3 regions of the Lysinibacillus sp. A1 genome follow, and region 2 is predicted to be linked to each of the others. Evidence: a T-box and tRNA genes for the amino acid it is inferred to sense, from the RefSeq annotation. Region 2 holds a T-box; the other regions hold tRNA genes.
What was found. The T-box of region 2 lies ahead of argS (arginine--tRNA ligase). A T-box ahead of a tRNA ligase gene usually reads a tRNA of that ligase, here a tRNA-Arg.

Region 1 (4,294 bases), on a different contig from region 2:
CTAAAATATTTCCAAATTGTCAGTGAAGGATGGAAAATAGTCCTCACTCTATTATCAGGGAGTTTATGTATTTTAGGAATTATATTAATGTTTAAAGCAATACAAAAGAAAGAATGATCTTTAAGCTTATCAGAGAATCAAAATTGTAGTTGTTAAAGATAAATCCTTTTGCTATGCATATACGCCCTACTTTATACTCACGAACAGATTTACAACACCCATTAAAATACTTACTCATTCTTTTAAAGGCTAGTGCTACACTCCCTAAACCATTTAAAAAAACTATCGTAGGATTCTCAGCACTTCCCCAATTAAAAACATTATCGTTATTCAGCTAAATCAATTCTCCCATACTTGACTACTTATAATATTCCATAAATAGAAATAATATATCTTTATTGTAAAGTAACCTCCTTACATTTGTATAACAAATTTTGCTAAATTTAGCAATATGACCCTGGCCCTATCCACAGCTGATGTATCCGAATTGAATTGCTATTCTAATTGTTGCCATTATCCCACATCTTTTCGAGATAATAAAAAGCATCCTATTTTTAATTAAAGGATGCTTTAATAAATTATCGTATATTTATTTGGACTTTATCTTCTTCTTTCTCCATGAAGATACTTATACTTTCTGAAGCCCCCACTACATTATCCGGCATTTCGATAGCAACAAACCCTTTAGCAGTTGATAAAGGGCGCACATTTTCGTGATGTAAATCACCATCCATTAAAGTTAAAGAAACTTCATAATCATATTTGTCGTTAAAAACAGCTTTTATAGACGCTCCATCCCTTGGTTTCATTAACTCATCAGCTTCTGTTCCATTGTTAATAACGTTAAAATTCAGTATTAAAAACTTGTTTCCTTCATTAGCTTCAGTTGAAACCGATTCTCTTATAATAGTCTTGTTAAATTCAAACGACTCCAAAGTAACTTCCCAATCTTCTAATTTAAAAGTTTCACCAATTTGTTTAAGTTCGAATTCTTCATTTTTTTGTTCTTCCTTTGATTCTTCTTCAAACTTTTCGTCTATTTTATCTTTACTTGTTTCATTTGCTAATGAGTTACTTGTAGGATTACTTCCACACCCAGCTAAAAACAGACAGAACATAAATAGATAAATAAATGTTCTTTTCATTTAAATCGCTCCTATACATAAATATACATATTATAGTGAGATTTCACTATACTCTTAAGTTTAAAATAGAATAAACACCCATTAGGTGCTCTTCAACTTACTTGTTGGCATTTTCATTTAAAGCCTCTGGATAAACCATAGTATCAAATACTTTTCCACTTGATTCATCTTTAAAATTTATTGTGACATTATAATCTTCTACGTCCGCACCGTTAAATAATTGATAGTACATACCTGCTAAAGCTAGCCCAAAAGACGCTAATGCATCGAAACTACCCTCATACTTTTCTTTATTTACTGTGAGTGTAAACTCAGAAAATGATTTGTTATAAGCTACATCATTTATAGAAGCAAAATCTTCGCTTGTTTTAAGTTCTTCTACACTTTTTACAATTCTTTCTTTTAAATCCTTCATCATTTCTTTGTGCTTGGATTTTGACATTTTATAAGTTAAAGAACCATCATCATTCTTAATGACGTCCTTAATTCCACTATTTTTTGCCTCAGAAATAATAGTATCTACGTCTTGCCCCATGTATAATGTAGCTGGTATTGTGACTTCAACATTTAAAAGACCTTTATCAACTTTTAATGGCTCTTCGGATGCTTTATCAGCACCATCTGTTTTCTTACCACTTTCATCACTCTGGTTACAAGCTATTAACAAAATACTTAGTAGCAATGTAAGTGGTATAATAAGAATTTTTTTCATTTTTTTCAATCTCCCTTCTTCACAAATATACATGGATAATGAAGGAATTTCTAATACTATTTTCATATTTATACATTTGTTTAAATCCACAATAACAAATACCTTCAATGATCGACCAACTTCAATAAATCAATGTTGGGAGCGTTAGAAGAAAAAAAACCGATTTACCTAGAATTCCGCTACTTATGAAGGTGAGCACCTGAAAGTTCAAACTCACTTGGGATGTTAAAATTAGGACAACAATGAATACCTATGGCATTTATATGAAACATATCACGGACACCTTGTTCACACTTTGGGCACCATTTATAAATTAAACAATTTGAATTAAAACAAAAAGCCTTACAACCGTTGTGGCTGTAAGGCTTTGTATGACGTCCCAGGAGGGATTCGAACCCCCGACCGACGGCTTAGAAGGCCGTTGCTCTATCCTGCTGAGCTACTGAGACATGATGTCGTTTCTTATGTATTCCATAGGAAGGACAATACTTATTATATGTATTATATGGCGTAATGTCAACATTAATTTTACTATGTAGGCAAGGTTTCCCTCATCTATGTTTTATCATATGTTGTCGCCATATAGATTATACCATTTTTTTGCCTTATCGATAGGTTGAACATGAAAATTTTTGTTAAAATATTGGCTAGAAATCAATGGGAGGTATGTAGATGTTTAAGGATGCTGTTGTAGTTGTGACTGGTGGTGCACAAGGAATAGGCAAGGGCATTGTGCTAGCGTATGCACGACAGGGTGCGAAGGTCGTTATTGCTGATATCAATAAGGGATTAGGTCAGCAATTAGAGACGGATTTGGTCGATCAGGGCTTCTCTGTCATCTTTGTTCATACGGATGTGGCGAAGGAACAGGATATTGTTTCATTGATGCGACGAGTGGTCGAACAATATGGGGCGATTCATATATTCATTAATAATGCTGGAAAGTTTCATCATACATCCCCTTATGATATTACGTGGGAGGAGTGGAATGATCTCTTGCAAACAAATTTAACGAGTGCCTTTTTCTGTGCAAGGGAGGCTGCGAAAGTGATGAGGCACAATGCCAAAGGTGGCTCGATTGTATGTCTAGCCTCTACACGAGCTGAAATGTCTGAACCTTTTACTGAAGCCTATACCGCTACAAAAGGTGGGATTGTGGCATTGACTCATGCTTTAGCACGATCGTTTGGTCCTGATCAGATTACTGTGAATTGTATTTCGCCTGGGTGGATTGAGACTGGCAATTATGAGGAGCTTCGTCCGATTGACCATGAGCAGCATTTGTCAGGGAGAGTGGGTGTGCCAGAGGATATTGCTCAAGCATGTCTTTATTTAACAAATCCGTTGAATGATTTTGTTACGGGTATTAACATAACGGTTGACGGTGGGATGACGAAGAAAATGATGTACGAGGATTGATGCTATATCTCCTTGCCTTCTTTGTTTTCATACATAGAGCTACCTGGGAGTATGCTAGTGTAGGAAAAAGAATGAAAAGGAGTGAGGTTTTGTACCCTTATTCAAATGGCTTTTCATTAAGCCAGTTGTATCAATCCCCCTCTACGCAATACACAGCACCGATTCGTCATTTTTTACGTTCAGCTGATAATCGACGCTGTATTAGTAAAGCTGAGGCGGATTATATGGCGATGAATCGGCTACTGTGGATGGAGCATGTGAATTGGACACGGATGACGATTATTAGCATCGTTTTCAATTTGCCCGATTTACCCTTTGTACAGCAGCGTTTGTTACGAAATGCAACCGATTTAGGGAATTGCCTCCGTCCCTTTTATGGTGACTCTATAGCGGATCGATATGCAGCTTTAATTAAAGAGCATCTTGTGATTGCAGCTCAGTTAGTGACTGCTGCTACTAAAGGAGATACAGCGAGGGCTGAGGCAAAAGAGAGAGATTGGTATCGTAATGCTGACGATATTGCACAATTTTTGCATACGATCAATCCTTATTTAAGTATGGAGGCCGTACAAAAGATGTTTTATATGCATTTGGCTTTAACAAAGAATGAAGCCGTGACCATGATTCAAAAAGATTATCAAGCCGACGTGGACATATTTGATGAAATTGAGGCTGAGGCACTTGCCATGTCAGATATGATTGCCGGCGCTATTGTCATGCAATTTTGTTATCTCTTTTAAAATATCTCTCCCTTACAAAAAACAAGGTCTATTTTTGGATAGATCTTGTTTTTCGTTGTTCAATCACTGGAGTAAAAACTTTTGCCTCTTTCGCCTTTGCATAATGTGCAATGGGTCGTGTCCCCTGAAAGGTTCCCTTCATAAAAGAAGCTAACGTATTGCTTTGAATCTTTATTTCAGCTTGTTGTAATTCCCACGGTGTATGTTGAATATCAATACGAAACAATGTATCGTTCCATTTTGCCCATGAATGGTAACGTTCTACAAGCCATTGGTCA
Region 2 (4,294 bases):
AGATGGTCATAATAATTCCATCAGTGAAGGTATTTTTAAAGAATGGCATGAGCTTGTTCGAGGCAATGATGCTTTTGGTATCGTCGGAGCTAAAGCAGCATTTAAAAAGCTGATTGATGAGGAACCAAATTTAACATTGTCGGTGCAAACGGAAGTTGTCAAAGCGAATCTTCAACAACACCAACTAACGTCTGTTGAGCTAAAAAATGAATACGGTACATATGTCGTTAAAGGAAAATCATTCATAGATGCTACACAGGATGCGGATTTTGCTACAATGTCTAAAGTTCCTTTCTTCGTTGGTGGTGAAGATATAGGGATAAAGGATAAGCGCATGGCTGTAACATTAATGCTTCATTTGAAAAATGTGGACTGGGATCAAGTAAAGAAAGCGGCGAAATCAGATGTATTTGGCGGGGCTAACTTGAATCATACCGTTATGTGGGGCTTTACAAAGCTTCATGATGAATATACACCTTTACAAGAAGGTACAAGATTAAGAGGGTTAAATTTAGCGCGAGTGGATGATGAATATTTTATTAATGCCTTACAAATTTTCGGGATTGATGGCTTAAATGATCATTCGAAGCAGGCGGCCATTGCTGCAGGTAAAAAAGAAACATTGCATGTACTTAAATATTTACAGGAAAACTTCCCTGGATTTGAAAAAGCAGAAATCGTCAGTTTCCCAGAAGAGCTTTATGTACGAGAAACTAGACATATCAGGGCGGAATATCAATTACCAATGTCCGATATTTGGCAAAATCGCGATCATTGGGATAGCATTGGCATTGCCTCTTATCCGGTAGATGTGCAGGCTCAAACACCACATGATTATGGCTATGTCATTTCTGCACCAAAGCAATATGCGATTCCTTTCCGATCTCTAGTACCAAAGGATATTGATGGTTTACTTGTTGTAGGACGATCTGCAGGTTATTCATCTTTAGCAGCAGGAAGTGCCCGTATTGTTCCGACTGGTATGGTGACTGGGGAAGCGGCAGGGACAGCGGCAGCACTGGCTCTTCAACAAGATGTTACTTTTAGAGAAATGAGCAAGGATAAAAAATTAATTGCTACATTAAGAGAGCAATTGGATAAACAAGGTGCTTATATCGATTCATTTTCTGTGGACTATCCTTATCAAGGCGAATGGTATGATGAAGCCATTCAATCGTTAATTAACTATGGACTTGTAGTGGGTGGTTATGATAATGATTTAAAGGTCGACAGTAAAGCAACGAAAATTAAGTTTGCTAAAATGTTTAAAGAAAGTATGATTCGTGCCGGCGGAGAGAGTACAGCCGATAAGAAAGATAAGCTGGAGATTGTCATTAATAAGGTATATAGCACGGGTGATGAAGCTATTACGCGAGATGAGCTGGCGCAATATTTGTCAGATGTACTTATCGATGAATCGACTGGAACAAGCTGGGAAAGCTTAATTGAAAAAGAAATTGTTACTGAAAAAGTAGCGAAAAAAGTGAAGGACAATAAGCAACTGAAATTAAAAGAGATGTATGCCATCATGGCAGATGTCATTCATTATATAGAAAAAGAACGTTCCTCTAAATGAGGAGCGTTTTTTTAATGTGGATCTTTTGCATGCCTTCTGTAACAACATGAAGGTGAATGCGGATGCAATCAGTGCCAACGTTGCTGCTGCCCAGGCAAGATATTCTAGATTCCCTGAAGTGATGACAATGATTATTTAATACAAAAAATGTTGACGTCTAGAAAAGACTCCTGTAAAATATGTCAAAATCATAGAAAAATTCGATGATAAAGAGAGTAATTGATGGGACAACTGGAAAGCGAGTTAGGGATGGTGTGAGCCTAATACAGAAACCATGAATGAAGCGCACTTTGGAGAAGATTCTCGAACTACTAGTAGAGAATAGCGGGGCGTCACCTCGTTAACAATGGAAAGTGGTCATGATGAATGGCAACTAGAGTGGTACCACGGGATTACAATGCTCTCGTCTCTAATTATAGAGGCGGGGGCTTTTTTTATTGAAAATGGAGGAGAATATACATGAATAAACAAATTGCAAACAGTATTGCTGAAATTTTAAAGCATCAGCTAACAGCTCAAGACGTGGAACAATTGCTAGAAAAACCAAAAAGTTTAGAAGTTGGCGATGTGGCATTTCCATGCTTCACCTTGGCTAAAATATGGAAGAAGCCACCTCAACAAATTGCAGAGGAAATAGCGAACCAATTGCAAAATGAGATGATCCATCAGGTGCAATCTGTTGGTGGCTATGTCAACATCTTTTTAAATCAAGCAAAAGTAACGCAACAAGTGTTGGGCCTTATTATGCAGGAACAACAAAATTTTGGTACGAATAAAACCGAAATGGGGAGTGTCGTCCTCGACTTTTCATCGCCCAATATTGCTAAACCGTTCTCTATGGGGCATTTACGTTCAACCGTCATTGGCAATGCCTTGGCAAATATTGCAGTGAAAAATGGTTACCAGGCTATTCGTATTAATCATTTAGGGGACTGGGGCACCCAGTTTGGCAAGCTTATCGTTGCCTATCAAAATTGGGGTGATAAGGAAGCCATTACAGCATCTCCTATTGAGGAATTATTAAAGATCTATGTTAAATTTCATACGATGGCCGAACAAGATCCTACATTAAATGAAATGGCTCGCGCCGCATTTAAAGCATTAGAGGATGGTGATTCAGAGGCGTTAGCATTGTGGCAATGGTTCCGCGATGTATCGTTAGATGAATTTCAGGCTATTTATCAGCTGCTAGGTATCAATTTTGATGAATATACAGGAGAAGCCTTTTACAATGATAAAATGACAGAGGTTGTGACAGAGCTACAAAGCAAAGGACTCCTAATGGAATCAGAGGGTGCCTTTGTAGTAGAGATGGAGGGAATGCCTCCTTGTTTAATAACAAAAACAGATGGCGCCACGCTTTATGCAACTCGTGATTTAGCGGCTGCCTTTTACCGACAACAACAGTATCAACCGAACAAAATTTTCTACGTAGTTGGCAATGAACAAACGCTCCATTTTAAACAATTATTTCAGGTGATCGAAAAAATGGGGTATAAGTGGGCAGAAGATTTGCAGCATGTACCGTTTGGGATGATGCTAAAAGATGGTAAGAAAATGTCCACACGTAAAGGTAAAGTGGTGTTATTAGCGGATGTGCTAGCCGAGGCGATTGCCACAGCTAAGCGCAATATAGAAGACAAAAACCCTCATTTACAGCAGAAAGAGCGAGTAGCGCAGCAAGTAGGAGTTGGAGCGGTTATCTTTAATGACCTAAAATATCATCGTTTAAACGATATTGAATTCTCCATCGAGCAAATGATGAATTTTGAAGGGGAAACAGGGCCTTATGTACAGTATACCTATGCTCGTATTTGCTCTATCTTGGCAAAAGGCGATGTACCCTCTCACATGAAGACATTTGCTCCATTAGGGCAGCAGGCTTGGCCAATCATTTTATTATTGGAACAATTTCCGAAGGTGGTGGACACCGCTTTTAATCAGGCAGACCCATCCATTATCGCAAAATATGCTTTACAACTAGCACGTTTATTAAATAAATATTATGCCCATCAAAAAATATTAGTTGATGATGCCCAGCAAGATTCTCGTCTAGCGCTTTGTCATTGTGTGGCGATAGTGTTAAAAGAGTCATTAGCGTTATTGGGCATTGAGTCGCCAGAAAATATGTAGTGAACGGTCGCATATTCAAAGCATTGACCATTTATAGAATACATGGTAAAAGGATAGAATAATAGAAGAAAACTCTTCCATTGACTGGCAGCAGAGAGGATTAAATCAAATGGATAAAAAACAATGGACCGTTTCACTAATTTTAGTCGTAATAAGTATATTCTTTGTAGCACTTAATATGAGACCCGCAGTAACGGGGATTGGGCCACTCTTTAATGTCCTCATGACAAACTTACAGGTTTCCAATACGAGTATGAGCTTTCTCACCTCTATCCCAGTTTTTTGCATGGGTTTATTTGCTCCGATTGCTGTACCATTTCAGCGTAAGCTTGGAACAAAATTAGCAATCGTGCTGTTAATGGTTATACTCATCTTTGCAAATGGGCTACGCTTTTTCCAAGAAAGCTATCTTTTATTAGTTGTCACTAGTTTTGCGGCAGGCTTGGCTATTGCGATGATTGGGCCTATATTAAATGCATTTATTAAGAAAAAATTCCCTCAGCGCTTTACGATTGTTATTGGTATCTATTCATTTGGCATCGGCGTTGGTGCTACTTTAAGTGCAGCATTGACAGTGAGCTTTTA
Region 3 (4,294 bases), on a different contig from region 2:
TAAAGGCCTGCGGTAAAATAACCTTACGCATCGCTTGGTTATGTGTAAGTCCAAGTGAACGAGCGGCCTCCATTTGCCCCTTTGCAATACTCTGGATACCTGCACGGAAAATTTCTGCGTTGTAGGCAGCACAGTTTAAAATAAGCGCTGTAATCCCTGAAACCATATACCCTAAAGAATGTCCAAAAATGGTTGGAATAACGGCTAAGTGTATTAATAAAATTTGAACAAGCATTGGTGTTCCGCGGAATAAATCCACATATAATTTTGATGGCCAATATATCCATTTTTTACTTGATAATTTCCCTAGTCCTAAAAATAGTCCTAAAAGAATACCGCCAAAATAACCACTAAGTGTCAAAATAAGTGTTACGCCAATACCTCGTATAAACATATCTCGGTAGTTCCAGACAATGTCCCAGCGTAGGTCAAAGATGTCCATCCGAAAACCCCATTTCCCCTTTAAAGTCACATCAATTAAATGAGTCGCTAGCATACTGCTTGGCGAGTGGCATTACCCTATTATTCGAAATCAGTACCTGTAATTTCTTTTAATTTACCGTTTTCTTTAATCTTTTTCAGACCTTCATTTAATTTATCTAATAGCTCTTTATTCCCCTTTTGAACCATAAAGCCATAATATTCTTTTTCGAATGCGTCATCTTGAATGACTTTAATTTTTTGATCTGGATGCGCTTTAATATATTCGTATACTACCGCATTGTCTCCAATAGCTGCGTCAACATTACCATTTAGCATTTCTTGAATTGCGATTGGCTGACTTTCAAAAGCCATAATATTTGTACTTGCTTCACCTTGTAGCTTTTTAGCTGCCATATGGCCAGTAGCATTAATTTGTACGGACACCTTTTTATCTTTTAATTCATCTAATGATTTAATCTTTGAATCTTCTTTCACAACAATTAATAATTGAGATTCATAGTATGGCTCAGTAAAATCAAATGATTCTTTGCGCTCATCTGTAATTGTAATCCCTGAAGCACCAATATGTGTTTCACCGTTTTTAATTGTTTGGAAAACGGGTTCCCAACCAATATTATTCCACTCTACCTCGAAATCCATTTCATCAGCAATTGCTTTTAAAATATCGACATCAATCCCCACAATTTTCCCTTTATCGTCAACAGATTCAAACGGTGCAAATGTTGCTTCTGTACCTACTTTATATACTTTCTTGCCATCCGCACCTTCTGAAGGTGTGCTACCAGAAGAGGCATTGTCCTTTGTGCCACATCCTGCAAGTGCTAAAGTTAGCGCTGCTATAACCATAAGTAACATCCAAGCTGTTTTTTTCATTGCATTTCCCCCTATTTCGATAATTTTCCATCCTGCGTATTATTTTTCGCAATTCGGAAATGTTAGACTATTAGGTCAATTATATTAACATTATAGTATTTGCACAACAACTTTTCGCATAAAACTAAATATTTTTTCATATTAATTAATGGAAAACCCAATTAAATAGAAAAAATAAGCATTAATAACAAGAAAACGAACCTAAAACTAATATATATACAATAGAAGCAATGCCAAATTTCGATAAATTTAAACAAAAAAAAAGAATCCCCTCAGAAAGGATTCTTTTTTTCGGCTATTACTAGCCTTCACGGACAGTATGTTCACTAAAAAATAATTTGGAGTTGTTGCTTTCTTGAAGGTTTGAAAGGCATAAATAGGGGAATAATGCCAACTAGGACAGTATTCCCATTACTTTTCCTCTCTATCTCCACTAAGCAGGCTGCTAAACTACTTATTAGGAGATTGAGCTATTACAGTATATCAATATTCAGTAAAATGGCGCCCTCGGAGGGAATCGAACCCCCAGTGCAAGAACCGGAATCTTACGTGTTATCCATTACACCACGAGGGCAAAAAACACAAAAAAAAAGTACTCACCCTAGGCTTACGAAAAGCATGATGTAGATAATCCTCATTTGAAGCATACCTGCAAAATAGTGTCCTGTACTTTCAAACTTATAACCTTACCTATTATACAAACGTATCACATATATTTCAACCATAGAATGCAAAAAGAATTTATTTTTTTTATTTTAATTAATTTCACTTTAGCAGGGTTAATATTTGACCTTCCCTGACTATAATGTGTATGATAAGGTTACAGCTGAAATAAACAATGTAGATTTCAGCAAAGGTAATCGAATTTAGTTTTTTGAAGGAGGATTTAACATGAATTTAATTCCTACAGTTATTGAACAAACAAGCCGTGGTGAGCGTGCATATGACATTTATTCACGTCTACTTAAAGACCGCATTATCCTTTTAGGAAGTGCTATTGATGACAATGTGGCGAACTCAATTGTCGCACAGCTACTTTTCCTACAAGCAGAAGATCCAGACAAAGACATTTCTCTTTACATTAATTCGCCAGGTGGATCAATTACGGCTGGTATGGCTATTTATGACACAATGCAAATTATTAAGCCAAAAGTTCAAACGATTTGTATTGGTATGGCTGCATCAATGGGAGCTTTCTTACTTGCTGCGGGTGAACCTGGTAAACGTTTTGCATTACCAAATGCGGAAGTAATGATTCACCAACCACTAGGTGGCGCACAAGGTCAAGCGACAGAAATTGAAATTGCTGCTAAACGTATTTTATTCTTACGTGAAAAATTAAACGGCATTTTATCTGAGCGCACTGGTCAACCACTTGAAGTCATTGCAAGAGACACAGATCGTGATAACTTCATGACAGCTGAACGTGCAAAAGAATATGGTTTAATCGATCACATTATGCACCGTAGTACGGATAATAAATAATACAAAAAAGCCTCCCAGAAAATTACTCTGAGAGGCATTTTTATTTGTTTGTTAATCTTCATTTTCAATAATTGTAGCTAATGCTGTAACCGCTTGCTCAGCATCATTGCCTTCACTACTTAACGTTACTTCGGTACCTTTCGCCACCGCTAAGCTCATGACACCCATTATCGATTTGGCATTCACTTTTTTTTCATCTTTTTCTAGAAAGATATCCGCACTGAAACGATTGGCCTCTTGCACAAATAGTGCTGCTTGTCTAGCTTGTAGTCCTAATTTTAATTTAACCTGGACTCTTCTCTCGATCATTCTCAAAACTCCCCTTCACTACCGTTCATCTATTAGTTTTATCTTACCTTACTTACTAGCAAAAGAACAATAAGCGATTACGCATGACATTCATACCTGAAAAGTATGAAAACTTAACCACCTATTTTTTCACCGCGTCTTAATGCATCTGCTATTTCGTCTATTTTTCTTAAACGATGGTTGACACCTGATTTGCTGACGGTACCACTGGATACCATTTCACCAAGTTCTTTTAACGTAACATCTTGATACTCTACTCGTAATCGTGCAATTTCACGAAGCTTTTCTGGTAGTTGGTCAAGACCAATAGAATTTTCAATAAATCGAATATTCTCTACCTGCCGTAATGCTGCTCCAATTGTTTTGTTTAGGTTGGCTGTTTCACAGTTCACAATACGATTGACACTATTGCGCATGTCTCGCAATATCCGAACGTCCTCAAATTTCATCATTGCCTGATGGGCGCCTACAATATTAAGGAAATCAGAAATTTTTTCGGCTTCCTTTAAATAAGTAACAAAGCCTTTTTTACGTTCAATTGTTTTGGCATTGAGTTCAAATTCATTCATTAAATCCATCAATGCCTCACCATGTTCTTTATATAAAGAATAAATTTCTAAATGGTAGGCGGACGTTTCTGGGTTATTGACAGAGCCTCCTGCTAAAAATGCACCTCTTAAATAGGCTCTTTTTTGACCATTTTTTTTAATGAGCTTTCTTGAGATCGTATGATTAAATTGAAAGTCGTCTGAGATGATTTCTAAATCAATTAACAGCTCGCGCGCTCCTTCTCTTACACGGCAAATATATACGTTATTTTTTTTCAATCGCATTTTCTTACGAACTAGTAATTCCACATTGTACGGATACAATTTTTTCATAATCGTATATAGTCTTCTTGCAATTGCAGCGTTTTCAGTTTGCACGTCCAAGCTTAGTTGTTTATTCGCAAAGGATAATGAACCATTCATACGAATTAGGGCAGAAACTTCTGCTTTCATACAATGATTGTCCGCTTCTATTTGGGTTAACTCCTTTTTCGTTTCAGAAGCAAAAGACATATCACGCCCCCCTTTCAATCATAATTTCTATGTATATGTTCATCTTACCATATACAATAAACACTTTATGTTTCTATTATCGGTTCTCTTACCGATCATAAATACCGGCATAATCTACCAGC

Region 1: it encodes a tRNA-Arg, which carries the amino acid that the T-box ahead of argS (arginine--tRNA ligase) is inferred to sense. The anticodon was not compared.
Region 3: it encodes a tRNA-Arg, which carries the amino acid that the T-box ahead of argS (arginine--tRNA ligase) is inferred to sense. The anticodon was not compared.

The regions. Positions count from the first base shown of each region.
Region 1 covers NZ_JSZM01000001.1:237,943-242,236, reverse strand. Annotated here, with positions in the region: gene PI85_RS01095 (DUF4352 domain-containing protein) at 579-1,145, opposite strand; gene PI85_RS01090 (hypothetical protein) at 1,243-1,857, opposite strand; tRNA gene PI85_RS01085 (tRNA-Arg) at 2,233-2,306, opposite strand; gene PI85_RS01080 (SDR family NAD(P)-dependent oxidoreductase) at 2,530-3,276, shown strand; gene PI85_RS01075 (hypothetical protein) at 3,348-4,016, shown strand; gene PI85_RS01070 (YqjF family protein) at 4,045-4,294, opposite strand, start outside.
Region 2 covers NZ_JSZM01000020.1:74,167-78,460, forward strand. Annotated here, with positions in the region: gene PI85_RS16545 (FAD-dependent oxidoreductase) at 1-1,576, shown strand, start outside; T-box leader at 1,771-1,990, shown strand; gene argS (arginine--tRNA ligase) at 2,036-3,709, shown strand; gene PI85_RS16555 (CynX/NimT family MFS transporter) at 3,819-4,294, shown strand, end outside.
Region 3 covers NZ_JSZM01000015.1:35,082-39,375, reverse strand. Annotated here, with positions in the region: gene PI85_RS13705 (amino acid ABC transporter permease) at 1-442, opposite strand, end outside; gene PI85_RS13700 (basic amino acid ABC transporter substrate-binding protein) at 523-1,317, opposite strand; tRNA gene PI85_RS13695 (tRNA-Arg) at 1,817-1,891, opposite strand; gene clpP (ATP-dependent Clp endopeptidase proteolytic subunit ClpP) at 2,209-2,802, shown strand; gene PI85_RS13685 (HPr family phosphocarrier protein) at 2,854-3,111, opposite strand; gene whiA (DNA-binding protein WhiA) at 3,225-4,172, opposite strand; gene yvcK (YvcK family protein) at 4,261-4,294, opposite strand, start outside.